Regions from separate parts of the Pseudomonas sp. GD03875 genome, predicted to be linked through region 2. Evidence: riboswitches for the same ligand, from Rfam matches in the RefSeq annotation. Region 2 holds a riboswitch; each other region holds the start of a gene.
The links. A riboswitch is a leader RNA that binds a small molecule or an ion and turns the genes downstream of it on or off. The one in region 2 is predicted to bind cobalamin.

Region 1 (3,267 bases), on a different contig from region 2:
GTTCCGGCTTGAGGTCGGGGTTGCCCATCTCCGAGCCGGGCTCGTTGACGTAGAGCTGCTCGGCATTGGGCAGCTTGAAGGCGGTGCCGAACTGGCCGCGCAGCTTCCACTGCTCGTTCAGGTCGTACAGCGAGGTGAGCATCCACACGGTGGCGCCTTCGCCGCCGGACATCTTCTCGCGGCGCACGCCCAGGCTGGGGTGCCAGTCCGGTAGCGCGTCGATCCGCGGGCGCAGCTGGGCGTAGAAGGCGTGGGCCTCGGCCTCGTTGTTGTCGATGATCAGCACGTCGTCCTGGCCCTCGAACCACTGGTTGTCGTTGCCGAATACCAGTTCGTGGCCGCCGGCCAGGATGGCCTTGCCCTCGATCTGCGCGCCCCAGTCGGTGAAGCCCCAGTAGTCGTTGCGGTTGAGCGTACGGGTGCCGCCGCCCTGCAGGTTGTAGATCCGCGTGTAGCGGGTGTCCCAGTCGTTGATGTGGGTCTTGGCGAACCAGCTGAAGTCGTCGCTCAGGCGCTGCTGGAAGGTGGCCGTGGCGATCTGGTGGACGCGGTCGTTGGTGGTGCTGCGGTTGGAGGTGGGGCGGGCGAAGTCCAGGTCGGCCTCGCTGTACTGGTAGAACAGCTCCAGCCGCGCGTCCTCGCCGAAGGCCTGGATCGCCTTGCCGCCCAGGGTGGTCACGTCGTAGGAGCGGCGCTCGTCGCTGACGGTGGCGGTCATGTCGCGGTCGCGGTAGGGCTGGTAGCCCTGCGAGCGGTGGCGGCTGGCGTAGCCGAGCAGGCCCAGGTCGCCGAAGCCGTTGGCGAGCACCCTCTCCACCCGCGCGTCGCCGTTGCGGCCCTTGAAGCTGTCCAGGCCGAGGTTGACCTCGCCGCTGGCGTCGCGGCTCTGCGGACGCCGGGTGACGATGTTGATGACGCCGGACACCGCCTGGGTGCCGAACAGGATGCCCTGGCCGCCCTTGAGCACCTCGATGCGCTCCACCGCGGTGGTCGGCAGGGTGTCCAGATAGATGCCGCCGTACAGGCGGTTGTTCAGGCGCACGCCGTCCAGCAGGATCAGGGTGTCGTCGTTGCGGCCGCCGAGCAGGGAGAAGGTGCCGGTGTCGAACGGGCCGTTCTTTGGCGCCACGTACAGGCCGGGGATGTACATCTGCAGGACGCGGGACAGGTCGGCGCTGGGGCCGGCGCGTTCGATCTGCTCGCGCTCGATAATGTTCAGGTGGCTGCCGTAGCGGGCCATTTCCGCCACGGCGGTGGATTCCACCGAGGGCGCGCTGATGGTCAGGGTGTCCAGGCCCAGGGGCTGCGCCGCCAGGGGCGCGGCGAGGCCGCACAGGAGGATGCCGGTCGCCAGCGGCGCACGGCGGAACAGGGATGAACGGGAAAGAGCCAAGGTGATCGCCTCGAAACGGGTTTCGCAGGCGCGCGCAGACAAGGGCCTCCCGTGCGGGCGGACCATCGGTTACGCCCGCCCACCGCGGGTTTGCCAACAAGGGTCCAGGCCGGTCTCCGGGCTTGCGAGACTTGGGGCGTTCGCCTTCCCATGCCGAAGCACAGTGGCAGAGTGAACACCCGGCTCGCATACCGTTGCGGGGGCAGCGCCGGACTGGCTCGCCGAGGGGCGGAGCATTACCGGCTTCCCGTTTAACTTCGCGCGCGGCGGCGCGAGACACCTGGATCGGCGCGCATGAGACCAGCGTGCCGGCGGCGGGTCAAGTCGCGGTGGGCGTGGCGAGAGTTGTCAGTCCCCGAGAAACCGAGCGGGCGGGGCGATCCGTGGCACTCAAGGGCTGTGTGCCAATTTGTTGCGTGGAGTGCGCCGTGCGCACCGAGCCCTGCGGAGGCTTGCTGGTGCGCGCGGCGCACCCTACGAAGCGGGCATAAAAAAGGGAAGCGCTCGGCTTCCCTTGGTGACGGCGGGTGTCGCGGTTCAGCGCCAGAACGGCTTGTCGATCTCGATGGCGCGGTCGTAGGTGCTGATGCCGGCATCGGCCAGCAGGCGCTCGTCCAGGCGGGCGAGTTCGCGGCGGCTGCTGATGCGGCGCTGCCAGAGCAGCAGGGTGCCCAGGACGCGCAGGGGCAGGTTGCCGCCGCTGGCCGGGCTCTGTTGTTGGAACATGAGGTCGGAACCGAGTATGCGTTCCATGGTGGTGCTTCCTTCCGCTTCGCGCGGGGTTAGAGGGTGTCCTACTGGAAGCATATTTTCCTGACTGGATAGTCGATTTTATAGACACAGCTGGGCTAAATTGCAGGGCTATTAGTTAGGCGGCTTTGTAACTGTTCTGCTTCTATGGCTGCAACTGTACTGGTCATAAGTGGAAAGTCCTGCCGTTTCAGAACCTGCACGAATTTCGACCGGCCATGGCCGTTCCGGCGAGAAATAGATGCCGGTACAGTTTTTCGCTGGCCTCTTTTGAAGTCGTATCTGTTATTGCCCCAAATCGCTCGACTGTCGCTGCCGGACGCCACGGCGCTGGCGTACAGTTGAGCGACTGCCCTGCCAGGAAGCACACACCATGACCGACCATACCCAGCAATTCGCCAGCGACAACTATTCGGGCATCTGCCCCGAGGCCTGGGCCGCCATGGCCGAGGCCAACCGCGGCCACGAGCGCGCCTATGGCGAGGACAGCTGGACGGCCCGTGCCGCGGACCGCTTCCGCCAGCTGTTCGAGACCGACTGCGAGGTGTTCTTCGCCTTCAACGGCACCGCGGCCAACTCCCTGGCCCTCTCCTCCCTGTGCCAGAGCTACCACAGCGTGATCTGCTCCGAGACCGCCCACGTCGAGACCGACGAGTGCGGCGCGCCGGAATTCTTCTCCAACGGCTCCAAGCTGCTCACCGCGCGCACCCTGGCCGGCAAGCTGACCCCGGACTCGATCCGCGAGGTGGCGCTCAAGCGGCAGGACATCCACTACCCGAAGCCGCGCGTGGTGACCCTGACCCAGGCCACCGAGGTGGGCACCGTGTACCGCCCCGACGAGGTCGCCGCCATCAGCGAGGCGTGCAAGGCGCTGCGACTCAACCTGCACATGGATGGCGCGCGCTTCTCCAACGCCTGCGCCTTTCTCGGCTGCAGCCCGGCCGAGCTGACCTGGAAGGCCGGCGTCGACGTGCTGTGCTTCGGCGGCACCAAGAACGGCATGGCGGTGGGCGAGGCCATTCTGTTCTTCAACAAGGCGCTGGCCGAGGACTTCGACTACCGCTGCAAGCAGGCCGGCCAGCTGGCCTCGAAGATGCGCTACCTGTCCGCGCCCTGGGTCGGCC
Region 2 (3,267 bases):
TGGAACAGCTGCAAGGCTGAGGCAGGCCGGCAGCATCCGCGGCGGCATCACAGGCTGACCCGGCGCCGCGCCATGCGCGGCCCCGGCCCGTACGGAACGGATGCGGCATGGACATCAAGCAGCTCAAGTTTCTCGTCGCCCTCGAACGGACCCGCCACTTCGGCCTGGCCGCGACCGACTGCCATGTCACCCAGCCGACCCTGTCCATGCGCCTGCGCGACCTGGAGGACGAACTGGGCCTGGAGCTGATCCGGCGCAACCAGCGCTTCCTCGGATTCACCCCGGCGGGCGAGCGCATCCTGGCCTGGGCCCACAACCTGCTGGACGCGGAAGCCGGCCTCTATGCCGAGGCGGCGGCCTGCCGCGGGCAACTGGTCGGCACCCTGCGCCTCGGCGTGGTGCCGCTGGCCGGGCTGGACCCCATCCGCCTGGTCGAACTGCTGTTCGCCAGCCATCCGCAGATGCGCTTCCAGCTGTTCGCCCTGAGCAGCGAGCAGATCCTCGAACAGCTCACCCGCAACCAGCTGGACCTCGGCCTGGCCTACATCGAGCGCCTCGCCACCCGCGAGCACTTCACGGTGCACAGCCTGGAGCCCACCGCCATGGGTCTGCTCCACGACACCCGGCACTTCCGCTTCGACCCCGCCGGCCTGGGCTGGCAGGCGGTCGCCGAACTGCCCCTGGGGCTGCTGTCGGCCGGCATGCACTTTCGCCAGTCGATCGACCACGCCTTCCGCCAGCGCGCCCTCAAGCCGCAGCTGCGGCTGGAGACCGACTCGATCTTCCACCTCTTGCAGGCGGTCGGCGCGGGCCTGTGCTGCGGGGTGGTGCCACTGGACGCCTCGCTCCAGGCCCACGACGAGCACCTGCGCCTGGTGCCCATCGAGGACGCCCATACCCTCGCCCCGCTGAGCCTGATCATGGCCAGCGGCGCGCCGCGCTCGCCGCTGGCGGAAGCCTGCTTCGAGGACATCCGCCGCAACCTCGCCCAGGCGCTGCGGGGCGACGCGCTGCTGCCGCGATAGCACTTGTATTGGCGGGGCCAAGCGCTTAAGGTCGCGCGCACCCATCCAGGTGTGCCGGACGAAGCCCCTCGGCCTCGTCGCCACGGCATTAAACGGGAAGCCGGTGCGTTCCCCGCGAACCATCCCGGCGCTGCCCCCGCAACGGTAATCGACCCCGATCGCTGATCGGCGTCCGCTCGAAGCCACTGTGCCCAGGCACGGGAAGGCGGGCGGATGGGAGTCGAGAGCCCGGATACCGGCCTGCATGGTGACCACTGGTGTTGCGGAGGGCGGCACCATCAGGTGCGGCCGCCCGCCACGCCTGCTCCTGCCCTCCTCGAAAGCCTGACCTTTTGAGGAACCGATGATGAAGATTTCCCGTCTCGCCCTGGCCGTGGCGCTCGCCCCCGGCCTGACACTCGCCGACGACCTGCCCCTGGACCAGGCGCTGAAACTGTCCGACACCGTGGTCACCGCCAACCGCGAGGCCCAGCCGCGCGGCGAGAGCAGCGCGGCGGTCAGCGTGTTCACCCGTGAGGACATCGAGCGCCTGCGCCCCGCCAGCGTCGGCGAACTGCTGTCGCGCGTGCCCGGCGTGCAGGTGGTGCGCAACGGCGGCCGCGGCGCCAACACCAGCCTGTTCATCCGCGGCACCAGCAACGCCCAGAGCCTGCTGCTGATCGACGGCGTGCGCGTCGGCTCGGTCTCCGCCGGCGGCGCGGCGCTGCAGCACCTAAGCATCGAGCAGATCGAGCGGGTCGAGGTGCTGCGCGGCTCGCGCTCGGCCCTGTACGGCGCGGACGCCCTCGGCGGCGTGGTGCAGATCTTCACCCGCCGCGGCGAGAGCCAGGGCGTCAACCCGCAGCTGCGCCTGGCCGGCGGCAGCGACGGCACCTGGGAGCGCAGCCTGGGCGTGTCCGGCGGCGACGGGCGCACCCGCTACAACCTCACCGGCAGCCTGGTGGAAACCGACGGCATCGACCGCACCGGCCTGTCCTTCGACAGCGACCGTGACCACGACGCCTACCGCAACCGCAGCTTCGGCCTGAACCTGTCGCATGCCGTCAGCGACGTCCTGGAGATCGGCCTCAGCGCCTTGGACCAGCGCGGCAAGAGCGAGTACGACAACCCCTACGGCCGCTTCGACACCACCACCTACGAGACCTTCCCGGCCCAGCCCTGGAGCGAATTCAGCCTGAGCAGCATGGCGGCCTACGCGGACGCGAAGCTCGGCGACAACTGGAACAGCCGCCTGGAGCTGGGCCACAGCGAAGACCGCCAGGAAGACCTCGACAAGCTCTACCCGGGCAGCGACGTGTTCAACACCTACCGCGACTCCGCCGCCTGGCTGAACACCGTGGAACTGGGCAACGGCCACCAGCTGCGCGCCGGCCTCGACTACCTGAAGGACAAGCTGCACAGCGCCACCGCGTACAGCGAGGAGAGCCGCTGGAACCAGGCGCTGTTCGTGCAGCACGGCTACCGTGGCGAGCACTTCTCCACCGAGATCGGCCTACGCCACGACAAGAACGAGCAGTTCGGCAGCGAGAACACCTGGAACGCCGCGCTGACCCTGCCGCTGAACAGCGCCAACGAGCTGGTGCTGTCCTATGCCGAAGGCTTCCGCGTGCCCACCTTCAACGACCTCTACGGCCCGGACAGCTGGGGCGCCAACCCGGACCTCGACCCCGAGCGCTCGAAAAGCGTCGAGCTGCAGTGGCGCAGCCAGCTGGCGGAAGGCACCCGCCTGGAAGCCTCGCTGTACCGCACCGACATCCGCGACCTGATCACCTACGTCTGGGACCCGATGACCTACATCGGCCGCAACTACAACGTCGACGAGGCGCGCATCAACGGCTTCGAGGCGAGCCTGCAACAGGACCTGTTCGGCTGGCGCGGCAACCTGGCGCTGAGCATCATCGACCCACGCGACCGCGACAGCGGCCACACCCTGGCGCGCCGCGCCAAGCGCAGCCTGAGCCTGGACCTGGACCGCGACATCGGTGCCTTCGCCGTGGGCGCCAGCTGGCAGCTGTTCAGCCAGCGCTACGACGACGTGGCCAACCAGCGCGAGATTCCCGGCTACGGCGTGCTCGACCTGCGCGGCAGCTGGAAGGCCAGCGACGAGCTGGCCCTGGACCTCAAACTGGCCAACGTGCTGGACAAGGGCTACAGCAACGCCCTGTACCAGTACGCCGGCGACTACCGCTACTACGGCTATCAGGAAACCCCGCGCAGCCTGATGCTGGGCCTGACCTGGAGT
Region 3 (3,267 bases), on a different contig from region 2:
GAGGAGCGGCTTGCCGGCCGCGTGATGTGCGCGGATGGTGTCGAGCATCGGCCGGTTTTCCGCCAGTTGGCGCAGGTGCAGCTCGGGGTAGCCACCGGGCAGATAGAGGCTGTCGACGTCCGGCAATCCCGAGTCAGCCAAGGGCGAGAAGAACACCAGCTCGGCGCCCAGCTCGCGCAGCAGGTCGAGGTTGGCCTGGTAGAGGAAAGCGAAGCTGGTGTCGCGGGCCACGCCGATGCGCACCCCGGCCAACAGCGGCTCGATGGCCGGCATGACGGGGGCGGCAAAGCCCACCGGCGCCGGCAGCAACTCGCCGGCGCTGGCCAGCAGGGCATCGGCGGCGGCGCCCAGGCGCGCGTCCAGGTCGGCCAGTTCCTCGGCCTGGATCAGCCCCAGGTGGCGGCGCGGCAATTCCAGCGCGGTGGAGCGCGGCAGGCCACCGAACCAGCGCATGCCCGGCGCCAGGCTATCGCGCAGGATGCCGTTGTGGCGCTCGCTACCGGTGCGGTTGGCCAGCACCCCGGCGAACGGCAGACCGGGCTGGAAGTGAGCCAGGCCGTAGGCCATGGCACCGAAGGTCTGGGCCATGGCGCCGGCGTCGATCACGCCCAGCACCGGCACCTCCAGGCGGCGCGCCAGGTCGGCGGCCGAGGGGCTGCCGTCGAACAGCCCCATCACCCCCTCGATCAGGATCAGGTCGGCCTCGCCCGCCGCCTGCCACAGCAGGCGCCGGGTCTCGGCCTCGCCGACCATCCACAGGTCGAGCTGGTACACCGGCGCGCCGCTGGCACGGGCGAGGATCATCGGGTCGAGGAAGTCGGGGCCGCACTTGAACACCCGCACGCGCTTGCCGGCACGGCTGTGCAGGCGCGCCAGGGCGGCGGTCACGGTGGTCTTGCCCTGACCGGAGGCCGGCGCGGCGATCAGCAAGGCCGGGCAGTGGCGTGGCTCGGCCATCAGAACTCGATCCCTTTCTGCGCCTTAACCCCGGCCTTGAAGGCATGCTTGACCAGGCTCATGTCGCTGACGGTGTCGGCCACCTCGATCATCCCCGGCTGCGCGCCGCGGCCGGTCACCACCACGTGCTGCAGCAGCGGTCGCGCCTCGATGTCGGCGAGCACCTCGTCCAGCTGCAGGTAGCCGTGTTTGAGGGCGATGTTCAGCTCGTCCAGCACCACCAGGCCGACGCTCTCGTCGGCCAGCAACGTGCGTGCCACCTTCCAGGCCTCGCCGGCCATGGCGATGTCGCGCTGGCGGTCCTGGGTCTCCCAGGTGAAGCCCTCGCCCATGACGAACCAGCGCACTTCGTCGGGGAAACGGCGGAAGAAGGCTTCCTCGCCGGTGCTGGCGGCGCCCTTGATGAACTGCACCACGCCGACCTTCATACCGTGGCCGAGGGCGCGGGCGACCATGCCGAAGGCGGAGCTGCTCTTGCCCTTGCCGTTGCCGGTGTGCACCAGCAGCAGGCCGTACTCGTCCCGGGCCTGGGCGATCTTCTCGTCGATCAGCGCCTTCTTGCGCTGCATGCGCGCCTTGTGGCGGGCGTCGCGTTCGGCCGATTCGCTCATGTCGGGCTCCTGGGCACCCTGCGCGCACGGGAGGTCCGGGCGCGGAATCAATCGGGGCAGGAGGAAAAGGCGGCGGCCGGGCGCGGGGCCCGCAACCGCAGAGCCCGCCGCACTGCCGTGGATCGCGACAGGCCGGTCTCCGGGCTCGTGAGTCAGGCCTGCAGCCTGCGGGTCGCGCCTTCCCGTGCCAAGGCACAGTGGCGTCGAGCGACCCTTGTCTCACCTACCGTTGCGGGGGCAGCGCCGGATTCTTCGTGACGAATGGACCGGCTTCCCTGTTTCACCCGCGAACGCCGCGCGCCGGGGCACCTGAAGCAGGCGCGCAGCTTAGGGGCTGTTGCCGCTCCGGTGCAAGCCGCGCCGCCCGGCAGATGGGTCGAACCCCTGGGGACCTGCGGGGTTCACAACCCAGACGACCGACCTTACCCGAGGAGAACGCCATGGTCCGTGAACGCTACGCTTCCTGCATCCAGGCCTGCAGCGCCTGCGCCATCGCCTGCGAAACCTGCGCCGCCGCCTGCCTCAAGGAGCCCGACCTGCAGCACATGGCCACCTGCATCGCCTGCGACATCGACTGCGCCGACCTGTGCCGCCTGGCCGAACGCCTGATGGCCCGCGACAGCCCGCTGTGCGACGAAATCCTGCGCCTCTGCGCGATAGCCTGCCAGGCCTGCGCCGAGGCTTGCGGCGAGCACCAGCACGACCACTGCCAGCAATGCGCCCAGGCCTGCCAGCGCTGCGTGGAGGAATGCGAGGCCGCGCTCGGGGCCTGAGCGGTATCAGTCAGCGCCGTAGGGTGCGCCGCGCGCACCTATGAAATCGCGGTGCGCGCGGCGCACCCTACCGGCAACCGCACTAGCGCTTGCGGCAGAGGCTCAGACCGTCGCCCAGCGGCAGCAGGCTGAGGTCGAGCCGGGTGTCGCGACGCAGGCCGCGGTTGAGCGACTGGATGGCGCGGGTGTCGGCGCTGTCCGGGTTCTGCTCCAGCACCCTGCCGCTCCACAGCACGTTGTCGAACAGGATCAGCCCGCCCCTGCGCGCCAGTACCAGCGCGTGCTCCAGGTACACCGGGTAGTTGGCCTTGTCCGCGTCGATGAAGATCAGGTCGAAGCTCTCGCCATGGCCGCCGCGCTCCAGCGCGCTGAGGGTCTCCAGCGCCGGCGCCAGGCGCAGGTCGATGCGCTCCGCCACCCCGGCCTCCTGCCAGTAGCGCTCGGCGATGGCGTTGTAGTCGCCGGGCAGGTCGCAGCAGGTCAGGCGCCCGTCCTCGCCAGCGGCCTGGGCCATGCACAGGGCGCTGTAGCCGGTGTAGGTGCCGATCTCGAGGATCTTGCGCGCGCCGCAGAGCTGGACCAGCAGGGCCATGAACTGGCCCTGCTCGGGGGCGATCTGCCAGCCGGCCGAGGGCAGCTTCGTGGTTTCCTCGCGCAGGCGCTTGAGCAGCGGCGACTCGCGCAGGGAGACGTCGAGCAGGTACTGGTAGAGGGCGTCGTCGAGGGCGAGGGTGCGGTTGGTCATGGCTGACGCGCCAGGTGGCCGGCGGCCAGGACGCGCTTGGCGCCGAGGTAGCTCTTCTGCCAGTAGGCCTGGGTCAGGTGATCCAGGCGCACGGTGCCGCCACTGGACGGCGCGTGCACGAAGCGCCCCTCGCCCACGTAGATGCCGGCGTGGGTGACCTTGCCGCCGCCGTTGGTGGCGA

Region 1: it holds a riboswitch for cobalamin, as region 2 does, so the genes downstream of both, N5D30_RS18530 (TonB-dependent receptor) here and N5D30_RS25480 (TonB-dependent receptor) in region 2, are expected to answer to the same signal.
Region 3: it holds a riboswitch for cobalamin, as region 2 does, so the genes downstream of both, cobO (cob(I)yrinic acid a,c-diamide adenosyltransferase) here and N5D30_RS25480 (TonB-dependent receptor) in region 2, are expected to answer to the same signal.

What each region holds. Positions count from the first base shown of each region.
Region 1 is NZ_JAOCCV010000023.1:53,662-56,928, forward strand. Features, by position in the region: gene N5D30_RS18530 (TonB-dependent receptor) at 1-1,336, opposite strand, end outside; cobalamin riboswitch at 1,483-1,692, opposite strand; gene N5D30_RS18535 (DUF1127 domain-containing protein) at 1,931-2,146, opposite strand; gene N5D30_RS18540 (low specificity L-threonine aldolase) at 2,517-3,267, shown strand, end outside.
Region 2 is NZ_JAOCCV010000056.1:8,321-11,587, reverse strand. Features, by position in the region: gene dxs (1-deoxy-D-xylulose-5-phosphate synthase) at 1-20, shown strand, start outside; gene N5D30_RS25485 (LysR family transcriptional regulator) at 108-1,025, shown strand; cobalamin riboswitch at 1,056-1,284, shown strand; gene N5D30_RS25480 (TonB-dependent receptor) at 1,372-3,267, shown strand, end outside.
Region 3 is NZ_JAOCCV010000002.1:146,900-150,166, reverse strand. Features, by position in the region: gene N5D30_RS02165 (cobyrinate a,c-diamide synthase) at 1-957, opposite strand, end outside; gene cobO (cob(I)yrinic acid a,c-diamide adenosyltransferase) at 957-1,568, opposite strand; cobalamin riboswitch at 1,681-1,896, opposite strand; gene N5D30_RS02155 (four-helix bundle copper-binding protein) at 2,009-2,341, shown strand; gene N5D30_RS02150 (class I SAM-dependent methyltransferase) at 2,424-3,086, opposite strand; gene N5D30_RS02145 (C40 family peptidase) at 3,083-3,267, opposite strand, start outside.